DNA from 3 places in the Brassicibacter mesophilus genome. Region 1 is predicted to be linked to each of the others. Evidence: a T-box and tRNA genes for the amino acid it is inferred to sense, from the RefSeq annotation. Region 1 holds a T-box; the other regions hold tRNA genes.
What was found. A T-box is a leader RNA that pairs with one kind of tRNA and senses whether it is charged. The one in region 1 lies ahead of leuS (leucine--tRNA ligase), so its partner is inferred to be a tRNA-Leu.
Positions count from the first base shown of each region.

Region 2: it encodes a tRNA-Leu, which carries the amino acid that the T-box ahead of leuS (leucine--tRNA ligase) is inferred to sense. The anticodon was not compared.
Region 3: it encodes a tRNA-Leu, which carries the amino acid that the T-box ahead of leuS (leucine--tRNA ligase) is inferred to sense. The anticodon was not compared.

Region 1 covers NZ_JBNPXI010000006.1:96,775-100,064, forward strand. The annotation lists gene leuS (leucine--tRNA ligase) at 1-1,580, opposite strand, end outside; T-box leader at 1,631-1,837, opposite strand; gene HNR33_RS08930 (RidA family protein) at 1,879-2,259, opposite strand; gene hydA (dihydropyrimidinase) at 2,290-3,290, opposite strand, start outside.
Region 2 covers NZ_JBNPXI010000001.1:163,214-166,503, reverse strand. The annotation lists gene HNR33_RS00925 (ABC transporter substrate-binding protein) at 1-1,028, shown strand, start outside; tRNA gene HNR33_RS00920 (tRNA-Leu) at 1,091-1,175, shown strand; gene HNR33_RS00915 (helix-turn-helix domain-containing protein) at 1,510-2,358, opposite strand; gene HNR33_RS00910 (YbjQ family protein) at 2,689-3,003, opposite strand; gene HNR33_RS00905 (hypothetical protein) at 2,984-3,199, opposite strand.
Region 3 covers NZ_JBNPXI010000001.1:175,464-178,753, reverse strand. The annotation lists gene HNR33_RS00985 (selenium metabolism-associated LysR family transcriptional regulator) at 1-629, opposite strand, end outside; gene HNR33_RS00980 (hypothetical protein) at 770-940, shown strand; gene HNR33_RS00975 (hypothetical protein) at 1,041-1,487, shown strand; tRNA gene HNR33_RS00970 (tRNA-Leu) at 1,721-1,807, opposite strand; gene HNR33_RS00965 (metal-dependent hydrolase) at 1,990-2,949, shown strand; gene HNR33_RS00960 (L,D-transpeptidase) at 3,071-3,290, shown strand, end outside.

The sequences.
Region 1 (3,290 bases):
GGCAGCCAATACTCAAGGTTTTCTTTGCTTGCAAGCTCATCGTCATTATTTGGATCAGTATATCTTAAGAAATACCATGATGAACCTGCCCATTGAGGCATTGTATCAGTTTCTCTTTGTGCTTCTCCTCCACATTTAGGACAAGATGTGTGTACCCATTCAGTAATATTAGCAAGTGGCGATGCTCCATCCTCACCGGGCTCATAGCTTTCAACCTCTGGTAAAAGTACTGGAAGATCTTCTTCAGGTACTGGTACCCATCCACATTTTTCACAATATACTAAAGGTATAGGCTCTCCCCAATATCTTTGGCGTGAGAACACCCAATCTCTCAATTTGTAGTTAGTTTTTCTTTCGCCAATTCCTTTTTCTTCAAGCCAATCGCTTATTTTTTGCTTAGCTACTTTAACATCTAGTCCATTTATAAAATCAGAATTTACTAATACACCATTTTCTATATCAGTAAATGCACCTTCTTCTACGTTTCCTCCTGCAACAACCTCAACTATTGGAAGTCCAAATTTCTTCGCAAACTCCCAGTCTCTAGTATCATGTCCAGGAACAGCCATAATTGCTCCTGTCCCATAAGACATCAATACATAATCGGATATCCATATAGGGATTTCTTTTCCAGTAACTGGATTAGTAGCAGAAATTCCGCCAATTTGTACCCCAGTTTTCTCTTTTGCAAGCTCAGTTCTTTCAAAGTCTGACTTTTTATTTGCAAATTCCCTATATTCTTCGATTTTATCGAAATTATTTATTTTATCTTTAAGTTCATCAATAAATGGATGTTCTGGCGATATAACCATGTATGTTACACCAAACAAAGTATCAGGACGAGTTGTATATACTCTAATCTTTCTACCACCAGTTATATTGAAGTCAACCTCCATACCTTCAGAGCGCCCTATCCAGTTTTTCTGTTGGATCTTTACTCTGTCAATATAATCAACTAAATCTAAATCTTTGATTAATCTTTCTGCATACTCTGTTATCTTAAGCATCCATTGGTTCTTAGTTTTTCTTACTACTTCATTACCACATCGCTCACACACACCATTTACTACTTCCTCGTTTGCTAGTCCTACCTTACAGTCAGTACACCAGTTTATAGATGCTTCTTTTTTGTATGCTAACCCTTTTTCAAATAGCTTTAAGAATATCCATTGTGTCCATTTGTAATATTCAGGGTCTGTTGTATTAATTTCTCTTGACCAATCAAATGACATACCTAATGATTTTAGCTGAGCCTTAAACTTAGCTACGTTTCTTTCTGTTACTATTCTAGGATGAATTTTATTTTTTATTGCGTAGTTCTCAGTTGGTAGTCCAAATGCATCCCAACCCATTGGATATAATACATTATATCCTTCCATTCTTCTCTTTCTAGCAACGATGTCAAGAGCTGTATATGGTCTTGGATGCCCAACGTGGAGCCCTTGTCCTGATGGATAAGGAAACTCAATCAATGGATAGAATTTTGGTTTTGTTTTATCCTCTGATGCATAAAATGATCCCTTTTCATCCCAAATACCCTGCCATTTCTTTTCAATTTGTTTTGGATTATACTCTCTCAATGAATTCACTCCTTTTCATATGCTATAAACATAAAAAAACCCCTCGTCTGTATAGAGACGAAGGGTTCGCGGTACCACTCTAATTGACAGTAGAATACTGTCCACTCAAAAACTTTAACGGGTTTACCGATTAAGGCTACTCTTTTTCACCTTAATAGCTCAAGGACGAGTTCGGCTGTAACTGTTACCACCTCTCACCAAACAGTGGCTCTCTTAAAACAATATAAAAGCTTACTACTTCCCTTCAACGCTAATATTATTTTAATATATGGTATCAGATTTTTAGATAAAAATCAAACTATTTTACAAAAACAATCATTTCTATTTCTACTAATGCATCTTTTGGTAATCTTGCTACTTCTACACAAGCTCTAGCTGGCTTATGTTCATTAAAATATTCAGCATATACTTCATTTATTTTCCCAAACTGATTCATATCTTTAATAAATATTGTAGCTTTAACTACATCATTAAGTGTAGCTCCTGCTTCTTCTAGAATAGCTTTACAATTTTCTAATGACTGTTTAGTTTGTTGCTGAACATCTTGTGGCATTTCACCATTTGTTGGATCTATTGGAAGCTGTCCAGAAACAAATAATAAGTTACCTGCTAATACTGAATGTGAATAAGGTCCTATTGCTGCTGGTGCCTTTGATGAATTAATTGCTTTGATACTCATTTAAATTCCTCCCTTTATAATTATGTTTTTTTAATTATCATTAAATATGTAGGATTTGTTTCTTCTTTGATATTTCCCTAATGGTTTTGAAGTTACTATCTTATCATCTTTAACTATCATTTCCCCTCTTAAGAAAACATATTCAAACTTTCCATGTTGTTTAAATCCTTCATATAGATTATAATCAACATTTTGGATTTGATTTTTTGATTCTATTATAGAAGTATGATTTGGGTTAAAGATAACAATATCGGCATCGCTTCCTTTTTGAATAGTGCCTTTTTTAGGATACAAACCAAATATTTTTGCAGGACTTTCACAAAGAACTTCAACAAGTTTTTTCATATCTATCCTGTTTTCCTTTACTCCATAGCTATACATAAGCTTAAATCTATTCTCCACTCCAGGAGCACCATTAGGTATTTGAGTAAAGTCTTTTTTTCCAAGCTCCTTTTGCTCTTCATAATTAAATGCACAATGATCTGTAGCAACAACATTTATTATATCATTTTTTATTCCATTCCACAAAGCCTCATTACTTTTAATGTCTCTGAGAGGAGGAGACATTACATATTTTGCTCCTTCAAACAAGTCATTTCCATTAGGAGTATAACAGTCTTCATTTAACAAAAGATACTGTGGACATGTCTCCGCTAATATTTTTATTCCTTCTCTTTTAGCATTGATTACTTCACCGTATCCTTCTTTTGAACTTAAGTGTACTATATAAATCCACATATCTGCAAGCTTAGCGATCGCAGCAAGTCTTGATATCGCTTCTTTTTCAGCTATTGCTGGTCTAGATTTAGCATGATAAATTACATCTGTATTACCTTTTGATACTTCAATTTCCCTAAGTTTATCTATCAAATCTCCATTCTCACAATGAACACCTATTAAAGCATCTAGTTCTTTTGCTTTTATTAAAGCTTCGTATATTTCCCCATCATTTAGCTGTAGATCCTTATATACCATAAACAACTTAAAGGAAGTTATTCCTTCTTTAATCATTTCACTCATCTCTTGGATTG
Region 2 (3,290 bases), on a different contig from region 1:
CTAACGAAGACTACTGGAATGGTAAACCGTATATAGATAAAATCGCAGGTAGAGTCCTCAATGACGATGATCTATCTTTAATATCATTCGAGTCTGGACAAGTCGATGTAACAACTAGTCAGGGAGTGGATTGGGAAAAATATGCACAAAATAAAAATGTAAGAATTTATGAGTATGCTTCTCAGCAATATGAGTTTTTAGGATTCAATTTTAGAAAAGAGCTCTTTATGAGTGAAAGGGGCAGAGCCCTAAGAAAAGCTATTGCTTACGGCATAGATAGACAATCAATTATTCAGAAAGTCTATTTAGGACATGCTACACAAATTGATGTACCGGTCCATCCGGACTCATGGTTAGTATCAGATGATGCTAATTCATACGGATACAATGTTAATAAGGCAAAAGAAACTCTAGAAGCTGCTGGGTGGGCAGATAATAATGGAGATGGTATATACGAGGATGCTGAGGGCAACAAGCTTAGTATAAAGCTAACAACTAATTCATATAATGACTTAAGGCGAAAGACAGCAAATATAATAGCTCAGAACCTTAGAAACATTGGTATTGAGGTTATAAAAGATTACAATGAAAGTGAAACTGAAAATGTTACCGAAGAAATGAGTGATAAGCAGTGGCAAGAAGTGCAAAACAAACTAACATCAGGTAGCTTTGATGTTGTTCTATTAGGATGGGATTTATCATATAGTCCAGATTTATCGTTTGCTCTTCACTCTTCGCAAGTTGCAGGCGGAACAAACTTTATTGCTTACCAGAATCCTGAAATGGATGTATTGTTAAATGAAACCTCAAATACTGTTTCAAGAGAACAGAAAAAACAGGTATATGAAAAAATCCAAAAGAATATTATCGAAGAACTACCATATGTTAGCTTGTTTTTTGTAAACAATTCTATATTAGCTAATAAGAAAATTAAGGGTGAAATAACTCCATCAACTCTAAATATTTATAATAATATTGACAAATGGTATATACCAGAATCATATCAAGATACTAAAGAAAAAGAATGATGAGAAAAAATATATTGACATCACTCGTATTTATTGCTATAATTACTTCGTTAGTCTTAAATGCGGGTGTGCTGGAATCGGCAGACAGGCACGTTTGAGGGGCGTGTGTCAAATGATGTATGGGTTCAAGTCCCATCACCCGCACCAAATTAAAAACCATCTATTGACAAAGATAATTTTATCAATAGATGGTTTTAGTTTGTCTAGAGTTATCATCTAAGCTATTTTGTGACTTTGTATGATAGGCTTGTATTTACTGTGTTTTTGAATTCTGTTTTTTTACTTATACATATGACTTGATGATTAGCTTATTCACATAATCCGAAAATTCTGACTTTTATGCCAAACAAGGTGCTTATAATAATTTTCTTTTTGTAATAATTTTAATTTCTAAGTTTATGCTCATATTTTATACCACTTGAAGGATTACACAAAATCTAGGATATGCTTACTTTCTGCTATACTTGAGCCATATAGAATATTATTTTTTTTCGACAGGAATCCATATCTCTACTATAGAGCCAGTTTCACTACCGTAAAAGCGTTCATCGTAATATTCAACCACATATGGGTTACCATCAAGATATCTTTGTGAATAGCCTGCTCCGTTTGTGCTCAACCATTCTTCCATAGCGTTATTTTCACTCTCATAACCCTTGGATACGTATACATCAAATGATGCGTATTGTGAAGCGGGTAATGTTAAAGTAGTAAGCTTAGTATTTATGTTTTCATCTAAAACAGCGAAGCCCACATGAACTATGCAATCTGTTTCGCTGTAAATTCTAATTTCATAACCATTACTAGACAATTTATTAGGTATTTCAATGTCCATGCAAAGTTTTTCAAATTCTTGCCATATCTCACCTGTTTTATTACCATCTCCAGATATACCAGCTATTATAAGTTTGTTTTTTTTTATGATATTTGGATTCAATAATATACCTCCTTTTAATCTGTTTGTAAATTTTATGATCATTTCATCGACTGTTGTGACCGTCGGAGAAAAGCCTTGTTTACGATATTTACTGGGGGGTAACCCATAAGTATTTTTGAATGCACGTGAAAACGACTGCGCTGAATCATAACCACAATCCAAACAAATATCAAGTATAGGTCTATCTGTTGTTGACAGTTGCATGCAAGCGCGTTCTAATCTTCTGTCTCTGACGTAAACAGCTATGGTTTTGCCGACGATTACGGAAAAAATGCGATGAAAATAGTATGGAGAAAAATGAAACTTATCGGCTAACAGTTCAAAGCTAATAGGTTCTTCTAAGTGGTTGTCAATGTATTCAATAGCTTCTTTTATTTTTTGAAAATTATTCAATATCCTCCCTCCAATCTTACTTGTAGCGGCTACAAAGATATTATATCAAAGCAATCTGAATATCTCTTAACAATTCTTGCTTATTTCAAAGTGTAATTTTAAAGTTAAGTTTATTGCTGGTGTATTAATAGAATTAACTGTTCTCCCAGGAGACAAATCTGATCTTTTACTTTATTGCAAGCTGTTATGAAACAGTATTTACTTATTAGGTAAAAACATAGTAGAATTCTAGTTGCCACATGGTTGTGCTAATAATTACTATGCTCTCTGTATCTAAAATGTGGAATAACTATAAAAAAACCTATTGGATTCCCAATAGGTTTTTACTTTTTATTTTGTTTTAACAGCTGTACCGTATACTAGGATTTCTGCGGCTCCTTGCATTACAGCAGAAGTCGAGAATCTTATATTAATTACTGCGTCAGCACCTAATAACTCAGCTTCTTCAACCATTTTTGCTGTTGCTATTTTTCTAGCTTCTTCGATCATTTCACTATACTCTTTTAGTTCGCCGCCTACTAGTTGTCGAAAACCAGATACAATGTCCTTACCTATGTGCTTTGCTCTTATTGTACTTCCCTTTACAAGACCAAGGGATTGAACAATTTCTTTATCAGCTATGTTGCTAGTATTTACTAAGATCATCCTTTTCTTCCTCCTTATCTTTTATTCTTTCATATATCAATGTACATATTAAGCCTATTGCACTAACTCCTGCAACAGTTATAATAGTGACTATAAAAGCAGGTATCATATCTATTTTTAAAAGTGCTAGCAAAAACACGCCTGCAAAATATAAAGCAATGCACACAACTAAAATCCAGCTAAATATTTTTACCAATGCTATAACCTCCTTATCAATATTTTATTACCAGATAATTGAATTTGCAATAAAAAATTATTTTATATTTCAAAAAATTATTAGAGTCAAA
Region 3 (3,290 bases), on a different contig from region 1:
AGCTCTTTTTCAAACAAATATCTTGTTCCTGAACCTTTTTCTCTTAAAATCAGCTTTTCGCTCAGTAAAAAGTCCTTATCAAGTTCAGAGTATTCTTCCCATAAATATTTTCCGTTGTTTGGAACTACGGCGTATAACCTATCTTCTATTAAATCGATATATTCTAATTGTGATGAATGAAATTTTGCGCCAATAATTCCAAAATCAGTATCACCATCAATTATATTCTCAACCACTTTTTTCGAATCATTATCAGTCAAAGAAAATGTAACATCAGGATATTTATTAGTAAATTCTTTAAGTAAATAAGGCAAAACGTATTGTCTTGGTATGGAGCTTGAGCTTATTTCAAGATGACCTTGTATTTTTCCTTTGTACACACCAAGATCAAATTGAGCCATGTTACGCATATTAACAATGTTAAGGGCGTACTTGTAAAGTAAATTTCCTGCACCAGTAGGAGAAATTTTTTTACCAGACCTATTAAGTAAAACCGTACCTATTTCATTTTCAAGATTTTGGATATGACTTGTAACTGTAGGTTGAGTAAGAAAGAGCTTCTGAGCAGCTTTAGAAAAGCTCTTAAGTTTTACAACTTCAATAAAGGTTTCCAATTGTCTGAAATCCACAATATCACCGCTTTCTACGTTTCTCCTTAAATAATATGTGAAATATTTCTATTTGTCAATGTTGTACTAATAATCTTTCATAAATACCTTTTTAAAAAAATATATTATATTAAAATTAATATACTAAAGGAGGCTTTCAAATGAAGCATGCTACAATAGTGGAGTATAATGATGGTTCAGGACTTGAAGATAAGGTTAATGAATGGATAGCAGAAAATGAACAGCAGATTTTAGATATAATTGATGTAGAATATTCACAGCACGGAAATATCTATCTAGCTACTATAACCTATGAGGAAAGAGAGGAATAAGAAAAGATGAGTAATAAGAGGAATAAGCTGTTAAGTATAGAATAATAGATACAGATAGTAATATGGTGATGTGCTGAAGAAAAGGTTGGGAGGAAACTTCATGAATAAAAAGTTTTGGAAAAGGTATTTTATTTACTCTATTTTGATTATTAGCATTGCTTTTATTGGAGAATTCGCATTTAGAAGTGTAAGATTGAATTTTAGTAAAACATTTCGGTTCAATCCATATACTTATAACTTCCTAGCAGTATTTCTTTATGGAGCAATAGGAGTATTACTGGGCCTAGAATATTTTCTTCAGCAATTGAAAAAGAAAGGTAGATGGAAGATGAATTTACCAAAGTTAATTCTAATAGGAGTGCCAGCACTATATTTTTCACTGTATTCACTGTTATATTATTCTCCTTTTCAATTTATTGGACAGATAATATCAATTCCTATTACTTTTCTTATAGAAGGAGTTTCAAGCTACTTAGCAGTATTTCAAGTGATTTTAGGATATGTAGCTATTACTAGTTTTTTTAAGTGTGATAAAAATGAGGTATGATTTTATTTGTCGTTTTATTAAATACTTAAAATGTGTTGTATACATGGAGTTAATAAAGATAAAAAATGATATATTGAATTGGATATTTTACACACCTATTCAAAGAAAATCAGTAGGAAGTAGCTAGGATTTTTGATAAGGATTTTTTAGAGTGTTAGAAGATTTGTTAGAAAAACATATAATTTTATAATGAAATAATAAAAGACTAGGTTACTCAAACCTAGTCTTTTCAATGGTGCCGAAGGAGGGACTCGAACCCTCACGGTATCGCTACCACCGGATTTTGAGTCCGGCGCGTCTGCCAGTTCCACCACTTCGGCATTATTAGCTACAAAAAGTATATTAACATATATGCATCAAGAAATCAATAGTTTTGTTTTAAAAAATAATATTAAAAAAAAATCACTATATATTTACAGAAATACTCATTAATCACATTTAAAATTATACGAATAATATGCTATAATTTTAATGTTGATAATATAGAAATGGTGGTGGAAGGATGGACCCAATAACACATGGAATAATTGGATTAGGAATTGCTGCACTAAGCGGACAATCTATAGATATTGCAAACCCAATAACGTTAGGAACAGTCATAGGAGCAATGTCTCCTGATATAGACATCATAGTGAAGTATTGGGGAGATTATCAATATTTAAAGCATCATAGAGGATTTACACATTCGGTTTTCGGAATTATCGGGCTTTCAACAGCTATATCTGTTGGGTTAAGCCTAATTTTCAATGAATATAGTTTTTTTAGTATTTTTATTTGGACTTTGCTCGGAACCATGTCTCATACAATTTTTGATGCTTTAAACTCCTATGGAGTTAGACCATTTTTACCTTTTACAAATAAAAAGTATTTAGCTAGTATTTTAATGCTATATGATCCATTTATTACAGTTCTATGCTTGGGCTTAGCATTTACAAACGTTGAAAGAGAGATAAAAACAACTGCGTCTGCAATACTACTTTTAGCGTATATTTTGTTTAGAGTATTAGTTAAGAAAAGAGCTAATAGAGTTATTTGTAGTAAACATTGTATAGATAAGGAGAATAGTAATATATTTATTTTGCCAGCAATGATGAATTTTTTTAAGTGGGATTTTATTATAGATACTGATAAGCTTAATATAGTAGGGCAATATAATTTTTTAACGAATAAAATTAAAGTTAGAAAAGAACTTATAAAAGAAAGTCACAATCTTATTAATCAAGCATATAAAACAAAGCTTGGAAGATATTTTTCAGAATTTACGCCTATTACTCATGTAGAAGTTTTGGAGCAAGATAAAGACACAATATTAAAAATTACTGATTTAAGATATCTTATGAGAGATAGCTTTATGCATCATGCTACTATAGTTTTTGATAAAGACACAAAAGTAGAGAAAGAAATATTCCATCCATATAAATATAAGAATAGAATATTAGTTAGTGATAAGCAAAGTGCATAGGTGAATTGTTCCTATGCACTTTCTTTTCTGCATGAAGCTTGTCTAATTTTATCAAATTATTGCATAAAAAAAGTACCTCCAAAATAAATATAGATAGACATTGAAAATAGGAGGGACCAAATTGAAAAAACTACTAGTATATTTATTAGTTTTAATAATGTCCGTTAATACTAATGCTTATTCATGCGCTAACGAAGTTGAAATGCAAGTGAAGGTTATAATTGATATTCCATTAAGACAATTATTTTTATACAACAATGGTCAATTGGTTAAGACATACCCTGTTGCTGTAGGCAAGCCTAATAGTCAAACCCCTACTGGCGAGTTTAAAGTAATCAATA